Regions from separate parts of the Brevibacillus sp. FSL K6-2834 genome, predicted to be linked through region 2. Evidence: riboswitches for the same ligand, from Rfam matches in the RefSeq annotation. Region 2 holds a riboswitch; each other region holds the start of a gene.
The links. A riboswitch is a leader RNA that binds a small molecule or an ion and turns the genes downstream of it on or off. The one in region 2 is predicted to bind S-adenosylmethionine.
Positions count from the first base shown of each region.

Region 1: linked by a shared signal. The riboswitch ahead of NST96_RS26015 (BMP family protein) and the one ahead of NST96_RS22525 (2,3-diketo-5-methylthiopentyl-1-phosphate enolase) in region 2 are both predicted to bind S-adenosylmethionine.
Region 3: linked by a shared signal. The riboswitch ahead of NST96_RS17430 (homoserine dehydrogenase) and the one ahead of NST96_RS22525 (2,3-diketo-5-methylthiopentyl-1-phosphate enolase) in region 2 are both predicted to bind S-adenosylmethionine.

Region 1 is NZ_CP151945.1:5,382,658-5,385,929, forward strand. It holds gene NST96_RS26010 (ABC transporter ATP-binding protein) at 1-140, opposite strand, end outside; gene NST96_RS26015 (BMP family protein) at 225-1,256, opposite strand; SAM riboswitch class I at 1,462-1,576, opposite strand; gene NST96_RS26020 (methyl-accepting chemotaxis protein) at 1,666-3,138, opposite strand.
Region 2 is NZ_CP151945.1:4,588,578-4,591,849, forward strand. It holds gene NST96_RS22515 (anti-sigma factor) at 1-718, opposite strand, end outside; gene NST96_RS22520 (sigma-70 family RNA polymerase sigma factor) at 708-1,214, opposite strand; SAM riboswitch class I at 1,366-1,518, shown strand; gene NST96_RS22525 (2,3-diketo-5-methylthiopentyl-1-phosphate enolase) at 1,597-2,808, shown strand; gene NST96_RS22530 (2-hydroxy-3-keto-5-methylthiopentenyl-1-phosphate phosphatase) at 2,808-3,272, shown strand, end outside.
Region 3 is NZ_CP151945.1:3,514,300-3,517,571, reverse strand. It holds gene NST96_RS17435 (saccharopine dehydrogenase C-terminal domain-containing protein) at 1-519, opposite strand, end outside; SAM riboswitch class I at 1,147-1,258, shown strand; SAM riboswitch class I at 1,362-1,476, shown strand; gene NST96_RS17430 (homoserine dehydrogenase) at 1,562-2,812, shown strand; gene glpK (glycerol kinase GlpK) at 2,914-3,272, shown strand, end outside.

The sequences.
Region 1 (3,272 bases), 790 kb from region 2:
ATCAGCGTGGTTTTGCCCGCTCCGTTCTCGCCGACGATCGCATGGACCTCCCCCTCTTTCAACGTAAACGAAACGTTGTCATTGGCGGTAAAATCGCCGTAGCGCTTGGTCATGCCTCGCATTTCCAGTCGGTTCGCCACCTTTTTCCCCTCCCTCTTTTGTCTTCCCGGTAGAGCAGGAAACCGACTACGCTCATGTAGCCGGTTTCCGAATCAGCGCTCTTGCTATTGTTTCAGCGGGTCTGTCACGGTTCTCGTCCCCGCGACGATCTCATCCTTGATCGCCTTTACCTTGCTGACGACTTCTTCTCCAATGAACGGGTTCAACGGAGTCGGGCTGTCATGCGTAACATAGGTCACGCCGACGCCGTTCTCCTTCAGTCCGTAGGCGACGACACCCGGCTTCAAGCTGCCGTCCACAAATGCCTTCACCGTTTCATACACAGCGGAGTCCGTTCCTTTCAACTGGGACAGGACGATATGCTCAGGGTCGATGCTGGTCCGGTCAACGTCTTGTCCGGAGGTGTAGAAGCCTTTTTCCTTGGCTGCTTCAAACACGCCAAGATCTCCTACAGCCGCTGCGCCGTAAATAAAGTCCGCTCCTTTGGAAGCCTGCAGCAGCGCCAGCTCCTTCGCTTTTGCCGGGTCGCTGAAGCTGCCGACGTAGTTGATCTGCACTTCCGCGTTCGGGTTGGTCGCCTTGAGCCCTTCCTGAAACCCGACTGTCCATTTTTTCAGGATCGGAATGTCCATTGCTGCGACGATCCCTACCTTGTTGCTTTTGGTTGCCAAACCGGCAGCCGCTCCGACCAGGTATGCAGCCTCTTGCTCGCGGAACATGACACTGCGGACGTTGGGCAAATCGACTTGCGTATCGATGATGGCGAAGGTGCGGTCAGGATTTTCTGTCGCTACCTTTTTCAGCGCATCCTCGGCTTCAAAGGAAGACGTGATGATCAAATCGTATTGCTCGGCCACTGCCACGCGGATATTTTCCTCGATAGCCCCGTGGTCTGTGGATTCAATCGTCTTGACATCCACCCCGAATTCCTGGGCGGCTTTCTTCGCTCCATCGTCCATCTGCTGGAAGAACGGGTTAACCCCGATTTTCTCGGGCAGCACCAGCGCGATCCGCTTTTTCGCTGTTTCTTGTCCGCCTGTCTGGGCTTGTCCCTTGTCTTCGGGGGCGCTGCTGTTTGTCGAGCATCCGGCTGCCAGTACAGCGAATGTCGTTAAAGCCAGAAGCAATTTTTTCATGATGTCCTCTCTCCTATCAATATCCCGAACGATATTATTCGTTTTTATAACAAAATATCGTTGGTTTATGGCGTGTATAAAAAATCAATTTGAATAAAATACGAATATTATTATATTTAATTAAATTAACGTTCGTCAATAACCTCCTTTGTACAAAGAAAAAACTCTTCCCGGAGGAAGAGTTTGCGGTATATCGCCAACCTCTTCCTCATCTCTCAAAATCCAAATGGATTTTGTAGGAATTGGCACCTTTCTGTGCACGTGTGCACAGTGGTTGCCGGGCTTCATCGGGCCAGTCCCTCCGCCGCTCTTGATAAGGTAAGGTGAAACTATTTAATTGATATTGAATTCATTCTAGCAGATCAATTGAAAAATGCAATTCTTTTTTCTGCAATTTCAAACATTACGATTATCGCTGAAATGATTGCTGCAGCTTTGTCGACAAGGCGTTCAGCTCGCCGAGCTCCTCGGTAATCTCCCGCACCTTTTGATGCTGGTTCTCCGCCGTCGCAAACAATTCCTCCAGGTTGGCAACAGACTCCTCGGTGACCGCTGTAATCGTAGACATCTCGGCCGCCACTTCCCCGGAGCGCATTTTCACGCGATCCATGCTCGTCCGCACATGCTCTACGGCCTCGAGGAACGCTTCCATGCCTGCACGAACCGTCTCGATAGACGCCACTGTCTCTACCGCCAGCTCCTGCCCCTTTGCTACCGACACTTCGCCCGTGCTCATATGCTTCACCGCATTTTCACTTTCTTGATGCAGCGACTGCAAAATTCCGGCGATCTCCTGCGTAGCCGTCGCGCTTTGCTCAGCCAGCTTGCGCACCTCGTCCGCCACGACGGCGAAGCCCCGGCCGTGCTCACCCGCACGAGCCGATTCGATCGCGGCATTGAGCGCGAGCAGGTTCGTCTGTGTCGCGATCTGGTTGATCGTCTGGACGATTTCCTCGACCTTGTTGGCTTGCTTGTTCAGCTCGCGGATCGTCGAAGACGCCACATTGACCGCCTGAACGATTTGCTCCATTTGCTCGGAAAGCTCGCTCATCATGCTGATGCTTCCTGCCAAGCGGCGGCTGTTCTGATCCGCTTCCGCCTTCATGACGGCCGCTTGCTCGTTGACAGTCACAATTTCCTGGTCGATCGATTGCACTTCTTCCTCGATTTTGACAGTGGAATTGGCTTGGGATTCCATTCCGGTCGCCACTTCCTTGAAGGCGACCATCATCTCGTCCGTGTTGCGCCTTGTCGTCTCGGCATGCTCATGGACATGCACGGATGTGCGCTCCACCTGCTCTGTTACCATCTTGATATTCCGCAGCAGCTCTTCCAGGCGCTGCTCTTTGTCTTCGGCTTCCCGTCTCGCGCTGTCCGCTTTTGCAAGCGACGCTTGTCCAGCCAGACAGAGATAGGTGAGCCCCGCGATCATCAGCACGAAAGCGACAATGCGAAGCAGCAAATTGACTTCCGAAAAATGGCCGTCAAACAACTGGTAAGAACCGGTGTAAAATCCGATTAATGTCGCCGCAACCTGCATCGCCCCCGCCGATACAATCAGCTTCCAGTCCAGATAGGCTGCCAAAAAGCCCAGGACGATGAACGCGAGAAACGAGATTTCCTGAAACGGTGTATAGTGGTCAAATGCAATCGAGTAATAGAGAAGACCAATTCCGACCAGATACCGGATCAAGTAGCTGTCCTTGCGAATGAAGTACAACGGAGAAACGATCAGTGTTGCCAGCAAGCCTGCGGAGGTGACCTTCCAGAAGTTCACATCCATCTGATACGCGATCCAGCCTGCAACCCAGAGATGATTCCATAAAATAAAGATCATAAAGCCTTCTTTGTTCGTCAAGGTGTTGCGGACCAACTGAAACATATGTACCCCCTCTTGCCTGTCGTACTTGCGAAATGCTCTTGATGCCATTATAGACTGAGAAAAGTCCCAGCGACTACGAATAATGTAAGAATGTGTGAAAAAAGTTCCATCATTCGACTGGTTCTGAAGATGCA
Region 2 (3,272 bases):
TAAACCGGTCAAAGGAAATCGCCAGTTGCGATACCGTCCCCTCCGGCAGCATTTCAAGCGTCTTCCACGCGGGCTCTCGTCTGAAAGAGGTATCCTCCTGCAGCTTCGTCTGAAGCGGGAACAGGAAAAACAGATTTTTCTTCCGAACGCCGTCGTTCCATACCGGGCGGGAGGATACTTTGGTAAACACATTCGTAGTCTCGAAATACCCTGGCTGCTGACGGTCGCCCCCCACCTTTTCGCGCAGCTCCATTTGAATGCTGCCATAAAAAAGGCCAACCTGCGCGCCGCTGCTGCCTGCTACGATCCCCGGCTGAGTGAAATTCACCAAATCCTTGGAGACGCGAAACATATCTTCATACAGCGACCGGCCAATCCAATAGTTGACAAACAACAGGACAAAGCCGATCAGCAGCGAGATCCCCACCGTGTAGGCGGCGTTGGACAGCCTGCTCTTCCACTTTCCCCAGCGGATGATGGAGCGCTGCTTCTCCTCCGGCAAAAAATCCGCGGCTTTGTCTTCCGGTTCTGTCTGCATCAGCCCGCCTCCCAGCAAAAGCTCCTCCAGTCGCTCCGCATACTCCGGGTCGTCTGCGAGACGCTGCCTCAATCGCGCTGTCTCCTCAGCGCCAAGCTCCCCCCGCAGATAAGCGAGAAGGAGCTGATCGCGCTCCCGGCTTTTTTGCTTATGATCCTCCAGCTTGCCGTTATCCGCCATGTTGACCGTCCCCCCACCATTTTCGCATCTTCAATCGTCCCCGGTAGATCGACCGCTTCACATCGGCCACATCGATGCCGAGGACGTCGGCTATTTCCGCATAGCTGAGCTTTTCCGCATGAAGCAGCAGCACCTGTCGCTGTTTTTCCGGCAGCCCCCGGAGAACAGTCTGCACGAGGGCCGCCGTCTCCCTAGCCAGTGCCGCCGATTCCGGACTGACCGCCGCCTGATCCGCCTGCTCAGGCAAGGTGTCGATCAGTTGAACAGGCCTGCGCTTTTGCTTGCGGTGCCAGTCGATAAACGCGTGGTACGCTACCTTGAACAGCCAAGGACGCACTTTTTCTCCCCGATAGGTATCCAGGTGCTGAAAGGCACGGAAAAAGGTCTCCTGCGTCAGATCCTCCGCCCAGCCTGCATCGCCGGTGAGCTTGCGGAGGTAGCGGTATATGTCATTGACGTGCAGGCGGTACACATCCTCCACTCCTGCCTTTCCCATTCCTTCACACCCTTTCACCTGATACCACGCCTTTTTTTAGAAAAAGTTCCACCTGCAGCAAAATTTTTAATGCTCAAAACAAGGGTTGACTCCCGAAAAGGAACAGCATATCATGGGGTTATCGCAAGTCAAATGCATACTGTACATGAAACTCTTATCGCGAGCTGGCTGAGGGACTGGCCCTATGATGCCCGGCAACCGGCGCTTACCCTGCAAGGGGGGCGAAACGGTGCTAATTCCAACGGTGAGAGTCGAAGCCGCCGACGAAAGTCTGCCACTTCGACCCTGAACCGAGAGATGAGAGGAGACGAAAACGTTATCGGACGAAAGCGCCTCCCCTCTCGAAGGGGAGGTTTTTTTGCGAGAAAAGGAGGTTTCCTCATTGAGCGAACAACGCATCCTCGTCACCTATTTGACTCAGGCAAAGGACTTGCAAAAAAAGGCGGAAGCGATCGCCGTCGGGATGACTGTCGGCAGTTGGACCGATCTGCCCGCAGCCAAGCAGGCAGATTTGAAGCCCTATTTGGGTGAAGCTGTCGGCGCCCAGGTGCTCGATACCCTGGAAAACGGCGAAAGCCGCGGATTGATTACGATCAGCTACCCGGTTCGCAACTTTACCGCTGACATTCCGTCCTTGTTGACAGGCGTCTTTGGGAAACTGTCCATGGACGGAAAAATCAAGCTGATTGACATACAGTTTCCGGAAGCGTTTTTGGCCGCTTTTCCCGGCCCGAAATACGGCATCTCAGGCATCAGAGATCGGCTCGGAGCGCATAATCGCCCACTCTTGATGAGCATTTTCAAATCCTGCCTCGGCCTGCCGTTTGACGATCTGAAAACCCAGTTTCGGGCACAGGCTCTGGGCGGCGTTGACCTAGTAAAAGATGACGAAATTTTCTTTGCCGATGACCGTGCTCCCTTTCTGGAACGAATCCGGGCGTTTAAACAGATTGCCCGGGAAACAGAAGCGGAAACAGGGAAACCGGTTCTGTATGCGGCCAATCTGACCGGGTCGGTCACCGACTTGACCGAACGTGCCAAGAGAGCTGTGGAAGCCGGCGCAGACTGCCTGCTGTTTAACGTGCTTGCCTTTGGCTACGATGCCCTGCACCGACTGGCTGCAGACCCGGATGTTCAGGTGCCGATTATGGCCCACCCGGCGCTCGCCGGAGCCTACTATCCGTCGCCCGTCTACGGTATTGGGACACCGCTGCTCCTGGGCAAGCTGATGCGCTTGGCTGGCGCAGACCTGGTGCTCTTCCCATCGCCGTACGGAAATGTGGCGTTGAACAAAGAAGAAGCGCTCAAGCTGGCGGAGCATTTGACCGAACCGACCGGAACTTTGCGCAAATCATTTCCGGTACCGTCTGCGGGCATCCATCCCGGCCTTGTCCCGCAATTGTACGAGGATTTTGGCCTGGACCAGGTGGTCAATGCCGGTGGGGGCATTCACGGCCATCCAGGTGGTGCGACGGCAGGCGCCCGAGCGTTTGTCGCAGCGATCAACGCAGTCGTGGCAGGACAAACGCTGGAGGACGCTTCCTCCGAATCTGCTGAACTGTCACAGGCTTTGCAGAAATGGGGAACAAAATGATGACCAAGCCACTCGTGCTGTTTTGCGATTTTGACGGAACAATTACGGAAAAAGACAATATTGTCGCGATTATGCGACGTTTTGCTCCGCCTGAGCGGGAAGAGTTGATCGAGCAGATTCTCACCCAAAAGGTGTCGATCCGCGAAGGTGTCGGCGCGTTGTTCAAGCTGATCCCATCCGAGAAAAAGCAGGAGATCATAGACTACATCGTCAAAGAGGCGACGATTCGCCCCGGATTTGCCGAATTCGTCCGCTTCTGCCGGGAGGAAGGCATCGAGCTGTTGATCACCAGCGGCGGCATTGACTTTTTTGTCGAGCCGATCCTTGCCCCGTTTGCACTCGATGTGCCGATCTATTGCAACGGCAGCGACTTCAGCGGACCGCGCATCACGATTACCTGGCCGCATGCGTGCGACGAGCATTGCGACAACAACTGCGGCATGTGCAAAACAGCCATTATCCGC
Region 3 (3,272 bases), 1.1 Mb from region 2:
GAAGGAGCAGAAGCCGTCGTAGTCGACGACGGAATTGTCGCCGTCGCGAATCAAAATCTCATCGACTTCGTCCAACTGATCCACAGCGTACCGCGCCGCGATGTTGGAGAAGCCGGGATCGCACCCAAGCCCCATGATTCCGAGAATGCCTGCCGCTTTGAATTTATCGGTCCAGGCTAGCTGCTTGCGGAGCCATTGCGGGCCGCTGGAAGCCGTGTCGATATAATGGGTTTTCGTGTTCAGGCACGCTTTCATCACTTCAAAGTTGTTTTCCGGCAAGCCGATATGCAGCAGTACGTCAATGTCAGTCAAAATAGATTGGACGCTCGATACATCGCGTGCGTCGACACGTTTTACCTGGATTTCCACATCCGTCTCCCGGCGCAGCTCGGCAGCCAGCTCTTCAGCCGGGCCGATCGATATATCTGCCAGCACCAGTTTTTGCAAATACTTCGATTTCACGATTTCACACGCGCTTACTTGTCCTACACCGCCAACTCCTAAAATAGCGACTCGCATAGAGTCCTCCTTCCATTTTTGGAAAACGTTCTATCTTCGCATTCGAAACAGCCATTTCTGCAAATGCAGATCGATCGTAGCAGGAAATACCGCGACTTGTGTCGCAACATCGATTGGTTCACGCGGACGAAGTCTCATCCAAACACCCTCCTTCTGCACACGGGCAGATCATAGTAGAAACCGAAGCTAAGTGGGACGATCGTGGATCAAAACAGGCAGCAGCCTACTCAAAAAAAGCACCTCCTTCCTGCTGAAAAAGTCAGAGTGGAGCGTCTTTTATTCATGTATATTCGACGCACCCGACGTCCCATGCGAATGGAAAAAGGGAATTATACTCTGACTTTTCTGAAAATATATGCAAGAATGATACCAAATGACCGGCTGCTTCCTGTGCAGTATGAAGGAGCATCGGCAGTACCATTATTCTCACTATTGAGAAAGCAAAAACCAAAACAAAGTGCTGGAAATGTCTGTTGGTGCGCCATCACCTGCATGAGAACACCTTATTAAAAATGAGAAACCTTTCTTTTCAAAAATGAAAGGAATTGTCCGAAGATGAAATGTCGGAAATATCTGGTTGACGGCTCAAACCGAATTCCTTACAATGTTGCCAACAGGAAAATACTGTTCTTATCCAGAGAGGCGGAGGGACTGGCCCGATGAAGCCCGGCAACCGTCACGCAGTTTGTGACAAGGTGCCAATTCCTGCAGGACTGATGACAGTCTTGACAGATAAGAAGCGGGAGTACGTCCATTCCGGATGCCAACCTTCTTCTTAACGGGAGAAGGTTTTTTATTTGTATGATCAAATGTTTTTGAGTTATCGCAACTTCATAACTTCTTTCTTATCCAGAGAGGTGGAGGGACTGGCCCGATGAAGCCCGGCAACCGTCACGCAGTTTGTGGCAAGGTGCCAATTCCTGCAAGACAGCAGCAGTATGTCTTGGCAGATGAGAAGGAGGCCCCCTGTAGCTCGCGAGCCTTCTTCTTAAACGGAAGAAGGCCTTTTTTATGTTTGAAATGAGAAAAAGAGGTGGAGTACATGAGTGCAAGTGTGGTAAAAGTAGGATTGCTTGGCGTAGGGACGGTGGGGGGCGGCGTCTTGAAAACGATCCGCTCTCAGCAGCAAAAGCTGTCGGACAGGTTGGGCAGACGTGTCGAGGTGGTCAAGGCGCTGGTCCGCAATGCGGAAAAGCAGCGGTCTGTACCGATTGAGAACAATCTGATCACGACCCGGTTTGAAGAAGTGCTGGCGTCAGACGTGGACATCGTCGTCGAGGTGATGGGCGGCGTCGAGCCGACATACGGCTATGTCCGCGCACTGATTGAAAAGGGCTGTCACATCGTCACCGCGAACAAGGAGCTGCTTGCCAAGCACGGAACGGAGCTGGTGCGGCTAGCCAATCGGCACGGCGTTCAGCTCGCGTACGAGGCCAGCGTAGCCGGAGGGATTCCGATTCTCGGCGTGCTGCGCCAGTTTCTCCGGACTAATGACATCGTATCGGTCAGCGGCATTTTAAACGGGACGACGAATTACATCCTGACGCGGATGGAACAGGAAAAGCTTCCCTACGCCGAAGTGCTGAAGCAGGCGCAGGAGCTGGGCTACGCCGAAGCGGACCCCGCCTCGGACGTAGAGGGCTGGGATGCCTTGTACAAAACGTACATCCTCGCCCAGCTCGTATTTGGTGAATCGCTGCCGCTGCATGCAGCCGAGAGGCAGGGGATTGAAAAGCTGCATCTCGGACAGATCGGCCTCGCCCGCGAATTGGGGTACCGGATCAAGCTGCTGGCCAAGGCTTCCAAGGCCGGGGGCGGTCTACAGCTTTCCGTCCGTCCAACGCTTCTGCCGCTGGATCACCCACTCGCGCAGGTGCAGGATGCCTACAACGCCGTGCAGGTGTCGGGCAATATCGTCGGCGACCTTTTGTTCATGGGCAAAGGGGCAGGCGAGCTTCCGACAGCAAGCGCTGTGGTGGAGGATCTGGCCTATTTGCTGACCCAGCGCTTCACTCCTCAGCCGGTCTGGCAGGAAAGCGAGCCGGCAGGCAATCGGGAAGCCGGGGAGAAGCGGTGCTTTTGCTATCTGGAAAGTAAAGCGTTGCGGGGAACGCCTGATCAAGTCACGCATTTTTTGGATCGGGCAGGAGTTCTCGTGGAAAAACAGCGAATACAATATGACTGGGCGAGCGTCTTGCGCATCGGCATGATTGCCAGCGGTTTTGCAGAGGAGCACAAGAAGGCGCTGCACCGCGATTTCGGCATCAGGGCGGAAGAGTTTCCCGTGTTGTGAGCGGAGACGGCCCAATGCTTCGGGATATAGACCGCATCCGGTTTCACCCCTAATAGAGGAGAAAAAGGGTGCCCGTATCCCGCGGTAGAAGGAGGAAGCTCATGGATACAAAGTATGTGCTCGCAATCGATCAGGGGACGACCAGTTCCCGGGCCATCTTGTTCGACAAGCAAGGAAGCATCGTCGGGATGGCCCAGAAAGAATTTCCCCAGCTCTTTCCCCAGCCAGGATGGGTAGAGCACAATGCCCTGGACATCTGGTCATCGGTCGTCGGCGTAATCGGCGAGGTTTTGGCCAGCCACAATGTTTCGGCGCAGGAAGTGGCAGCCATCGGGATCACCAATCAACGCGAGACGACCGTGGTGTGGAACAAGCATACCGGAGTGCCCATCTATCACGCAATTGTCTGGCAGTCGAGACAGACAGCGGGAATTTGCGAAGAGCTCAAAAGCAAGGGATA